DNA from 4 places in the Romboutsia sp. 1001713B170207_170306_H8 genome. Region 1 is predicted to be linked to each of the others. Evidence: riboswitches for the same ligand, from Rfam matches in the RefSeq annotation. Region 1 holds a riboswitch; each other region holds the start of a gene.
The links. Region 1 has a riboswitch for S-adenosylmethionine ahead of I2A66_RS12255 (MetQ/NlpA family ABC transporter substrate-binding protein). Riboswitches for the same ligand answer to the same signal wherever they lie in the genome.

Region 2: it holds a riboswitch for S-adenosylmethionine, as region 1 does, so the genes downstream of both, I2A66_RS07185 (O-acetylhomoserine aminocarboxypropyltransferase/cysteine synthase family protein) here and I2A66_RS12255 (MetQ/NlpA family ABC transporter substrate-binding protein) in region 1, are expected to answer to the same signal.
Region 3: it holds a riboswitch for S-adenosylmethionine, as region 1 does, so the genes downstream of both, metK (methionine adenosyltransferase) here and I2A66_RS12255 (MetQ/NlpA family ABC transporter substrate-binding protein) in region 1, are expected to answer to the same signal.
Region 4: it holds a riboswitch for S-adenosylmethionine, as region 1 does, so the genes downstream of both, I2A66_RS07850 (methionine ABC transporter ATP-binding protein) here and I2A66_RS12255 (MetQ/NlpA family ABC transporter substrate-binding protein) in region 1, are expected to answer to the same signal.

Annotation. Positions count from the first base shown of each region.
Region 1 is NZ_JADNAX010000006.1:61,848-64,056, reverse strand. Features, by position in the region: gene I2A66_RS12260 (methionine gamma-lyase family protein) at 1-234, shown strand, start outside; gene I2A66_RS12255 (MetQ/NlpA family ABC transporter substrate-binding protein) at 297-1,124, opposite strand; SAM riboswitch class I at 1,209-1,314, opposite strand; gene nifV (homocitrate synthase) at 1,641-2,209, shown strand, end outside.
Region 2 is NZ_JADNAX010000003.1:32,721-34,929, forward strand. Features, by position in the region: gene I2A66_RS07185 (O-acetylhomoserine aminocarboxypropyltransferase/cysteine synthase family protein) at 1-820, opposite strand, end outside; SAM riboswitch class I at 900-1,007, opposite strand; gene metA (homoserine O-acetyltransferase MetA) at 1,093-2,031, opposite strand; gene I2A66_RS07195 (ABC transporter substrate-binding protein) at 2,131-2,209, opposite strand, start outside.
Region 3 is NZ_JADNAX010000007.1:12,134-14,342, reverse strand. Features, by position in the region: gene metK (methionine adenosyltransferase) at 1-1,171, opposite strand, end outside; SAM riboswitch class I at 1,328-1,437, opposite strand; gene yyaC (spore protease YyaC) at 1,744-2,209, shown strand, end outside.
Region 4 is NZ_JADNAX010000003.1:168,935-171,143, forward strand. Features, by position in the region: gene I2A66_RS07845 (methionine ABC transporter permease) at 1-245, opposite strand, end outside; gene I2A66_RS07850 (methionine ABC transporter ATP-binding protein) at 232-1,203, opposite strand; SAM riboswitch class I at 1,287-1,393, opposite strand; gene I2A66_RS07855 (hypothetical protein) at 1,491-2,123, opposite strand; gene I2A66_RS07860 (hypothetical protein) at 2,169-2,209, opposite strand, start outside.

The DNA.
Region 1 (2,209 bases):
GCAGCTCCAGTTGATTCTTACGTTAGACCAGAGCCATGGGCAATGCCAGGTTATGACAGTGAAGTAATAATGGCAGCAGGTGCATTCATACAAGGATCTTCAATAGAATTAAGTGCAGATGCTCCTATAAGACCTCCATATAATGTATACTTCCAAGGTGGACTTACATTTGATCATTCTAAGATGGGTACATTAAAAGCAATTCAGTCTATGAAAAAAGCGAAAAATAAATAATAAATTATATAAAATAGCTCCTATTATGTTAAATAACATGTAGGAGCTATTTTTAGTTATATTTAAAATGTAGGAATTATTATACCTTTATAATGTTCTTTTAAGAAGCTTCTAGACTCATCAGATGTTAAAATCTTTTTTAATATTTCTATTTTTTCACTATTTAAGTCTTCAGTTCTGCATGCTAATACATTTTCGTATGTACCGTCTATTTCTGGAGAGTATATACTTTGTTTATTTGCATCTAATCCGGCAGCAGCAGCAAAATTACCATTTATGAATGCAGCATCTACATCTTGTAATAATGAAGGCAATTGACTAGCGTCAGCTTCTATAAATTCTATATTTCTTTTATTCTCAATTATATCTTTTGCAGAAGATAGTTCTACACCTTCCTTTAATTTTATTACTCCTTCATCTTCTAATATTTTTAAGGCTCTAGATCCATTTGTTGGATCATTAGGTATTGCAAACTTATCTCCAGATTTTAATTCATCAAAAGATTTTATTTTATTTGAGTATGCTTGTAGAGGAACTTCATATAGTCCTACCACATCTGTTAAATCATATCCTTGCTTTTCTATAGATTCATTTAAATATGGTCTATGTTGGAATAAATTAGCGTCAATCTCACTATCAGCTAATGCTGTATTTGGAGTAGTATAGTCATTAAATGTTACTATTTCAAGTTCATAACCTTCTTTTTCTACTTCAGATTTTAGATGTTCAAATAATTCTGTACCTGGAACTTGCATAGCGCCAACAGCTATTGTTTTATCATTTTTACTTGATACATTACTTTTAGTTGAACACCCTACAGCTGAGATACCTAGTGTTAAAGATAACACGACTCCTAATAATTTCTTGTTAAATAATTTTTTAAGTTTCATATAAGATCCCCCTTAAGTTTATTATGAAATAAGCCTAAAAAATATAAAAAATCCTGAGTATAAACTCAGGTTAACTTCAGTTTATACTTATCTTCCAGCTATGTGCTGCAGGATTTAGCACCATGTATATAAGAAATATACTGGTTGCCGGGTTTCAAAGGGCCAGTCCCTCCACCTCTCTTGATAAGGCTTATTTAATTTATATTTATATTAATATAAATTAATCAAATTGTAAATAACTTTTTAGATTTTTCTGAATATAAATTAAATTTGATGAAATTTTGAGCTATAAGATATATTAATAAATAAAATTTTATTGAATATGAAATATGTATATAAAAACTTTCATTTTTGATTAATTTAATAAATATTATAAAATTAATGCAACATTGAAAAATAACGAATATAATATATAAAAAGATTTAAAATCTAACTTATAAAAATAATAAAATGAAATTTATTAAATAAATTATGCAGCTAGTATAAAATTTAATGATATAAATAAGGGGGGATTTTATGTGTGTTATTGACAAAAAACATTCTAAGGGAGTAAGTATAGTTGATACAACATTAAGAGATGGAGAGCAAACAGCAGGTGTAGTTTTTGCTAATCATGAAAAAATAGCAATTGCAGAAATGTTAAGTGATTTAGGTATAAATCAATTAGAAGTAGGAATACCTGCTATGGGTGGAGATGAGAAAGAAGTGATAAAGTCTATATGTAAAAGAAACTTAAAACCCAGTATTATGGCATGGAATAGAGCAGTGATTACAGATCTAGAAAATTCTATAGATTGTGGTGTAGATGCAGTTGCTATTTCTGTATCAGTATCTGATATACACATACAACATAAGTTAAAAACTTCGAGAGAATGGGTTTTAGAAAATATGGTAAAAGCAGTAGAATTTGCAAAGCAAAATGGATTATATGTTTCTGTTAATGGTGAAGATGCATCTAGAGCAGATTTTGATTTTTTAGTTAAATTTATAGAATTAGCAAAGCAAGCTGGAGCTAATAGATTTAGATATTGTGATACTGTAGGTGTAATGGAACCATTTGCCATAAAAGATATTATATTTGGATT
Region 2 (2,209 bases), on a different contig from region 1:
CACCTGTATCCCTTAAAAGTTGGACTCTTAATTTAGTAATGTAGGCTGCTTTACCTGCATCTTTTGTGTAGCTCATACCATGATAACTTGAATCTGGCTCCACAAGGACATCAAATTTACCACTACCTTCCCAATCAAAATTCCCAGAATCAATTACAACCCCTCCTATAGACGTTCCATGACCACCTATAAACTTTGTAGCTGAGTGAACTACTATATCTGCACCAAATTCAAAGGGCTTAACTAAATATGGTGTTCCAAAAGTATTATCAACTATAAGTGGTATATTATTTTCATGTGCAATTTTTGCAATAGCTTCTATATCCGCTATATTTATTACCGGATTACCTATAGTTTCAATGTATAAAGCTTTAGTATTTTCATTAATAGCATGCTTAAAATTTTCAGGATTATCGCAGTCTACAAATGTGGTCTTGATTCCAAGTCTTGGCAGCGTTGTAGAAAATAAGTTAAAAGTACCTCCATATAAAGTTCCTGCTGATACTATTTCATCTCCTGATCCTAATATATTTAAAATAGCATAAGTTATAGCTGCTGAACCTGATGCTACCGCAACTGCACCTACTCCGCCTTCTAATAGTGCCATTCTTTGTTCAAAAACATCTGTTGTTGGATTCATAATCCTTGTATAAATATTACCTTCTTCTTTAAGTGAAAATAAGTTTGCTCCGTGTTCAACACTGTTAAATACATAAGATGTAGTTTGATATATTGGCACAGCTCTAGAACCTGTTGTTGGATCTGGATTTTGTCCTCCGTGAACTTGTATTGTATCAAATCCTAATTTTCTATTTCCCATTCTTAATGCCCCCTATAATATATAAAAAAAATAATAAAACCCTCTTTTATAAAAGAGGGCCTAATTTCCAAAGCATACTCTCTTATCTTTCTTATGAATAATACATAAGTAGGAATTAGCACCATATATTTTTAATACTGGTTGCTGGGTTTCATAGGGCCTATCCCTCCACCTCTCTAAATAAGATTTCATTTAAGTTTATTTAATTAAGTATATTGTATTTTACATTATATCATCATGCAACAAACTTATTTATTTTATTTATATAAAATTTATTTTACTTTAACCAAATTAATTCCTATGTCATTAATATTATAAGGTGTATCTTGATATACACAGTAGTTTAGCCAATTTCCAAATACTATATTAGCACTTTCCCTCCAATTAACTCTAGGTATAGAGTTTACATCGTCATTTTCAAAGTAGTACATAGGAATTTCTATTTCAAGACCTTTATTTAAATCTCTAAAGTATTCATTTTTTAAAGTATCTCTATCATACTCTAAATGACCCGTTATAAATATTTGCCTTCTATCATTACTTGCTACTATAAATACTCCAGCTTCCTCAGATTCTGACAATATATCTAATTCTTTTATATTTTCTATATCTTCTCTTTTTATTGATGTGTGTCTTGAGTGTGGAGCATAAAATATATCATTTAATCCTCTTGTCAAATTTTCATACTGGCAGTTATTCCAATGTTTATATACTCCAAATAATTTTTTATCTAAAGTATATTTTTCAATATTATAATGATAGTAAAGTGCAGCTTGAGCCCCCCAACATATATGCATTGTTGAAAATACATTGCTCTTAGTCCACTCCATTATTTCTTTTAACTCATCCCAATATTCAACATCTTCAAATTCCATTTTCTCTACTGGTGCTCCAGTTATAATTAGCCCATCAAACTTTTGATCTTTTACATCATCTATATATCTATAAAATTTTTCTAAGTGTTCTATTGGTGTATGGCTACACTTATAAGTTCTAGTTTGAAGTAATGTTATTTCTACTTGAAGTGGTGTATTTGATAAATACCTTAAAAGTTGATTTTCTGCTTGAATTTTTATAGGCATAAGATTTAATATTCCTATTTTTAAAGGCCTAATGTCTTGTGTGTTAGCCCTTTGTGTATTCATTACAAATATATTTTCATTTGATAGAACTTCAAATGCTGGTAGTTCTTTTGGTATTCTTATTGGCATATAAGCCTTCCCCCTTTTTTATCTCTAGTTTCCTAAGCTCATTTGAATTAAATTATAGCATAAAAATAAGGAAAGATATTTAATCTTCCCTCACATATATTAATCATTTGATTTTATATTTAACCAAACTTCATCATACATCTTTTTAACATCTAATGTAAAATCTGCATAAATTTCA
Region 3 (2,209 bases), on a different contig from region 1:
TTAATGTTTCTGCTTTATCAGTTCTTTCCCATGGTAAGTTTAAGTCATTTCTTCCAAAGTGTCCATAAGCTGCTACTTGTTTATAGATAGGTTTTCTTAGATCTAAATCTCTTATAATTGCTCCTGGTCTTAAGTCAAAGTTTTTATTTACCAATTCAACTAATGCTTCTTCTGAAACTTTTCCAGTACCAAATGTATCTATAAATATTGATAAAGGCTTAGCAACACCTATAGCATATGCTAACTCTATCTCACACTTTTCAGCAAGTCCTGCTGCTACTATATTTTTAGCAACATATCTTGCAGCATAAGCTGCTGATCTATCAACTTTAGTTGGATCTTTTCCTGAGAATGCTCCACCACCATGTCTAGAATATCCTCCATAAGTATCTATTATTATTTTTCTACCAGTAAGACCTGTATCCCCTTGAGGACCTCCTATAACGAATCTTCCTGTTGGGTTTATATATATCATAGTTTCTTCATCAAGTAATTCAGCTGGTATAACATGTTTAATTACATGCTCTATTAAATCTCTTCTTATTGTATCATTATCTATATCTTCTGAATGTTGAGTAGATATAAGAACTGTATGAACTCTAATAGCTTTAGTTCCATCATATTCAACTGTAACTTGAGTTTTACCATCAGGTCTTAAGTAATCTAGTAATCCAGATTTTCTAACTTCAGTTAATCTTCTAGCTAATTTATGTGCTAATGATATTGGTAGTGGCATTAATTCTTCAGTTTCATTACATGCAAAACCGAACATTATTCCCTGATCTCCTGCACCAACATTTTCAATTTCCTCTTCTGTAACTTCTCCAACCTTATTTTCTAAAGCTTCATCAACACCCATAGCTATATCTCCTGATTGCTCATCTATAGATGTAATTACAGCACAAGTATTGCAGTCAAATCCAAATTTAGCTCTTGTATATCCTATTTCTTCTACTGTACTTCTTACTAATTTTGGAATATCAACATATGCTGATGTAGTTATTTCACCCGCAACTAAAACTAAACCTGTTGTAACAGTTGTTTCACAAGCTACTCTTGATAATGGGTCCTTTTCTAATAATGCATCTAGTATTGCATCTGATATTTGATCACAGATCTTATCTGGATGCCCTTCTGTAACTGATTCTGATGTAAATAAATGTCTTGCCATTTTATATCCTCCCTTTAATTTAATAAATTATATTTTTTTATTTTGTATAAATTGTAGGGGTTTATATTAATTGAACTATTAATCTTTTCAATTAAAAAAACCTCTCCTTATACAAGAAGAGGTTAATCATTACACATTTAATGTACTAATTAACTAACCTCATCTTTCAAGACTTATAAAAAATCTTGTAGGAATTAGCACCTTTTCCCTTTTGGGGCGGTTGCCGGGCTTCATAGGGCCTATCCCTCAGCCTCTCTTGATAAGGTAATAAATATTTTCATATTTATTATGAGTCGTTTTTATCCTTATTAATAATATTTTCTTTTTTTATTTTAATTATTAACTTTAGATATATATTACTATTTTTTTAATTTAATGTCAAGGATATATAGTTTTATATGTCAGTAATTGTTATTTAAAAATAACAAGTTTTTGTGATTTTATCTATATAATATATAGTAGGGGTAATTATTTAAAATTTACTTTTATATTATAATATGATGCGTTATTAAAACTTAAGGTTAGGCATTTTTTAGATTATATATTCATATATTTTTGAAGGAGGTGTTCCTATGTATTTAGCTAAAGTAAATTATAAAAAAGAAAATGTAGCTCAAGTGTTAAGCTTAATACTAAAAGATATTATAAACGAAAATACTATTGTTATTTGTATAGGAACAGATAGGGCTATAGGTGATGCTCTTGGCCCTTTAGTTGGAACTATGCTAAAAAATAGCGATTTTAAATACCCTGTTTACGGTACTTTAGATAATCCTATTCATGCTTTAAATATATACGAGTCAATTGAAGAAATAAAAAATCTTCATCCTAAAGGAGAGTTTCTAGCTATAGATGCTTGCCTAGGAGCTAAAAATAGTATAGGTAATATACAAATTAGAAAAGGTCCTATTTTACCTGGAAAAGGTGTTGGTAAAAAACTACCTCAAGTTGGAAGTTACTCAATAGTAGGTATAGTAGATAAGATTGATGAAAGCAATAGATTTTCATTTAATAATGTTCGTCTTAGCTTTGTCTTAG
Region 4 (2,209 bases), on a different contig from region 1:
GGAATTAAAGCAACTATAAGTATAATAAATGGGAAACTTCTAAAAATATTAACTATAAATCCTAATACTTTATATATTAAACTACAAGGCTTTAATCCATTTGGCTTTGTTACAACTAATGTTATTGCTAATATAAATCCAATTATTGTTGCAAGTATTGTTGGTACTAATATCATGTATAATGTTTCTAAGAGCGCTTCTCCTAAAATTTCTGTTAAAAATGTACTTAAACTAGTTTGATTCATTGTTTATCTCCTCCCATCTTAGCCCTTCACTTTCTAAGTATGCTTTAACTCTATCTCCATATTCTGAAGATACATTTATAATTAATGACCCTAATATTTCATCTCTGAATTTCTCTAACCTTCCAAATACGATTGAGAAATCTATATCTAAATTTCTAGCCATACTTGTTATGACACAACTGTTAGAAACATTTTTAGGGAATAATATTTTTATATTAGTTCCTTTTGGTAAAATTATATTTTCTTCCCCAATTAACTTACTAAGTGCTTTACTATCATTAAAAAAAACTTCTTCTGTTTCATTTATATCTAAAACTTCACCATCTTCCATTATTGCTACTCTTGTGCATATTTGCTTTATAACTTCCATTTGGTGAGTTACCATAATAATTGTTATTCCAAACTTTTTATTTATATCTTGTAATAAACTAAGTATTGATTTTGTAGTATTTGGGTCTAATGCTGAAGTTGCTTCATCACAAAGAAGAACCTTTGGATTTAATGCTAATGCTCTTGCTATTGCTACTCTTTGCTTTTGACCTCCACTTAAGTTTCTTGGTTTAATATTACTTTTATCACTTAAACCTACTAGGTCTAATAATTCCTTTACTCTTTCTTCTTTTTCTTTCTTAGAATATTTAAAACATTCTAATGGTAAGGCTACATTTTCAAATACCGTCTTTCTTTCTAATAGTGAAAAGTGTTGAAATATCATTCCTAAATCTTTTCTAAGTAATCTAAGTCCCTCTCCTTTTAATGATTTGACTTCTTTCTCTCCTACAAGTACGCAACCTTCTTGATAGTCCTCTAAGCCATTTATACATCTAAGCAGCGTTGACTTTCCAGCTCCACTATGGCCAATAATTCCAAAAATTTCCCCATTTTTAATTTCCATATTAACATTATTCAAAACCTTAGTATCACCATAATATTTGTTTACATTTTTAATGCTTATCATATTTACTCCTCCCAAATATAATTCAATTAACGCTTTAAATTTAAAAAGCCTGAGTATAAACTCAGGCTTTTGTAAGCAGTTTATACTCATCTTTCAATTCTTATGAATTGCAGGATTTAGCACCTTGTATATAAAATATACTGGTTGCTGGGTTTCATCGGGCCAGTCCCTCCACCTCTCTTGATAAGGAATTATTTTATTTTGTACTTCTATGATTTATATATTATAGTTTTTTTTCCATATGTCAATATATTTTCTGAATATTTTTATTTTGCACACTTTTTAGACTATTTGTTTTTTCCATTATTAGATGTAGTATCTATTCCTAACATATTATTCATATCTTTTATCATTTTATCAAACTCAGATCTAACATCATTTTCAACTTTAGTTGTATCATCAACTAATTTAATAAATTCATCTTGGCTCTTATTGTATGCATCTTTAGGAATTGTATCTAATCTACTTATTTTTTCATCTATTTCTTCTATTAAATCTTCACCTTCATCTATAAGCTCTTGATTTGCTTCTTTTAATTTTGCATCATCAGTTTTTGCATCATTTTTTAATCCATTAACAAAAGCTTGTAATTTTTCTTTACTATCTTGATACGCTGCTTTTACTTCTGATAAATATTTTTCATTACCAGGGTATTCTTTAGTTTTATAAGCGTTATTTACTTCATCTACACTACTATACATTGCATAATTATTTAAAGGAGATATATTATTAGTGTAAAGACCAGAGTAAGTATTTGCATACTCTGTATTTAAATACCCATTATCTTGTGTTGTAGTGCTATTTTGTGTTGTATTAGTGTTATTATCTGTTGTAGTTTCACCCTTTTTATTAGTACAACCAACTGATCCTACTGATAAACCTAACGCTAATCCTAGTGCTAATAATTTTTTTAATTCCATTTTACTTCCTCCTTAGTTTTATGTAGTACTCCTTATTATTTTTAATTATTTACTTAAATCTATACCTAATAAATCTTCTATTTTAT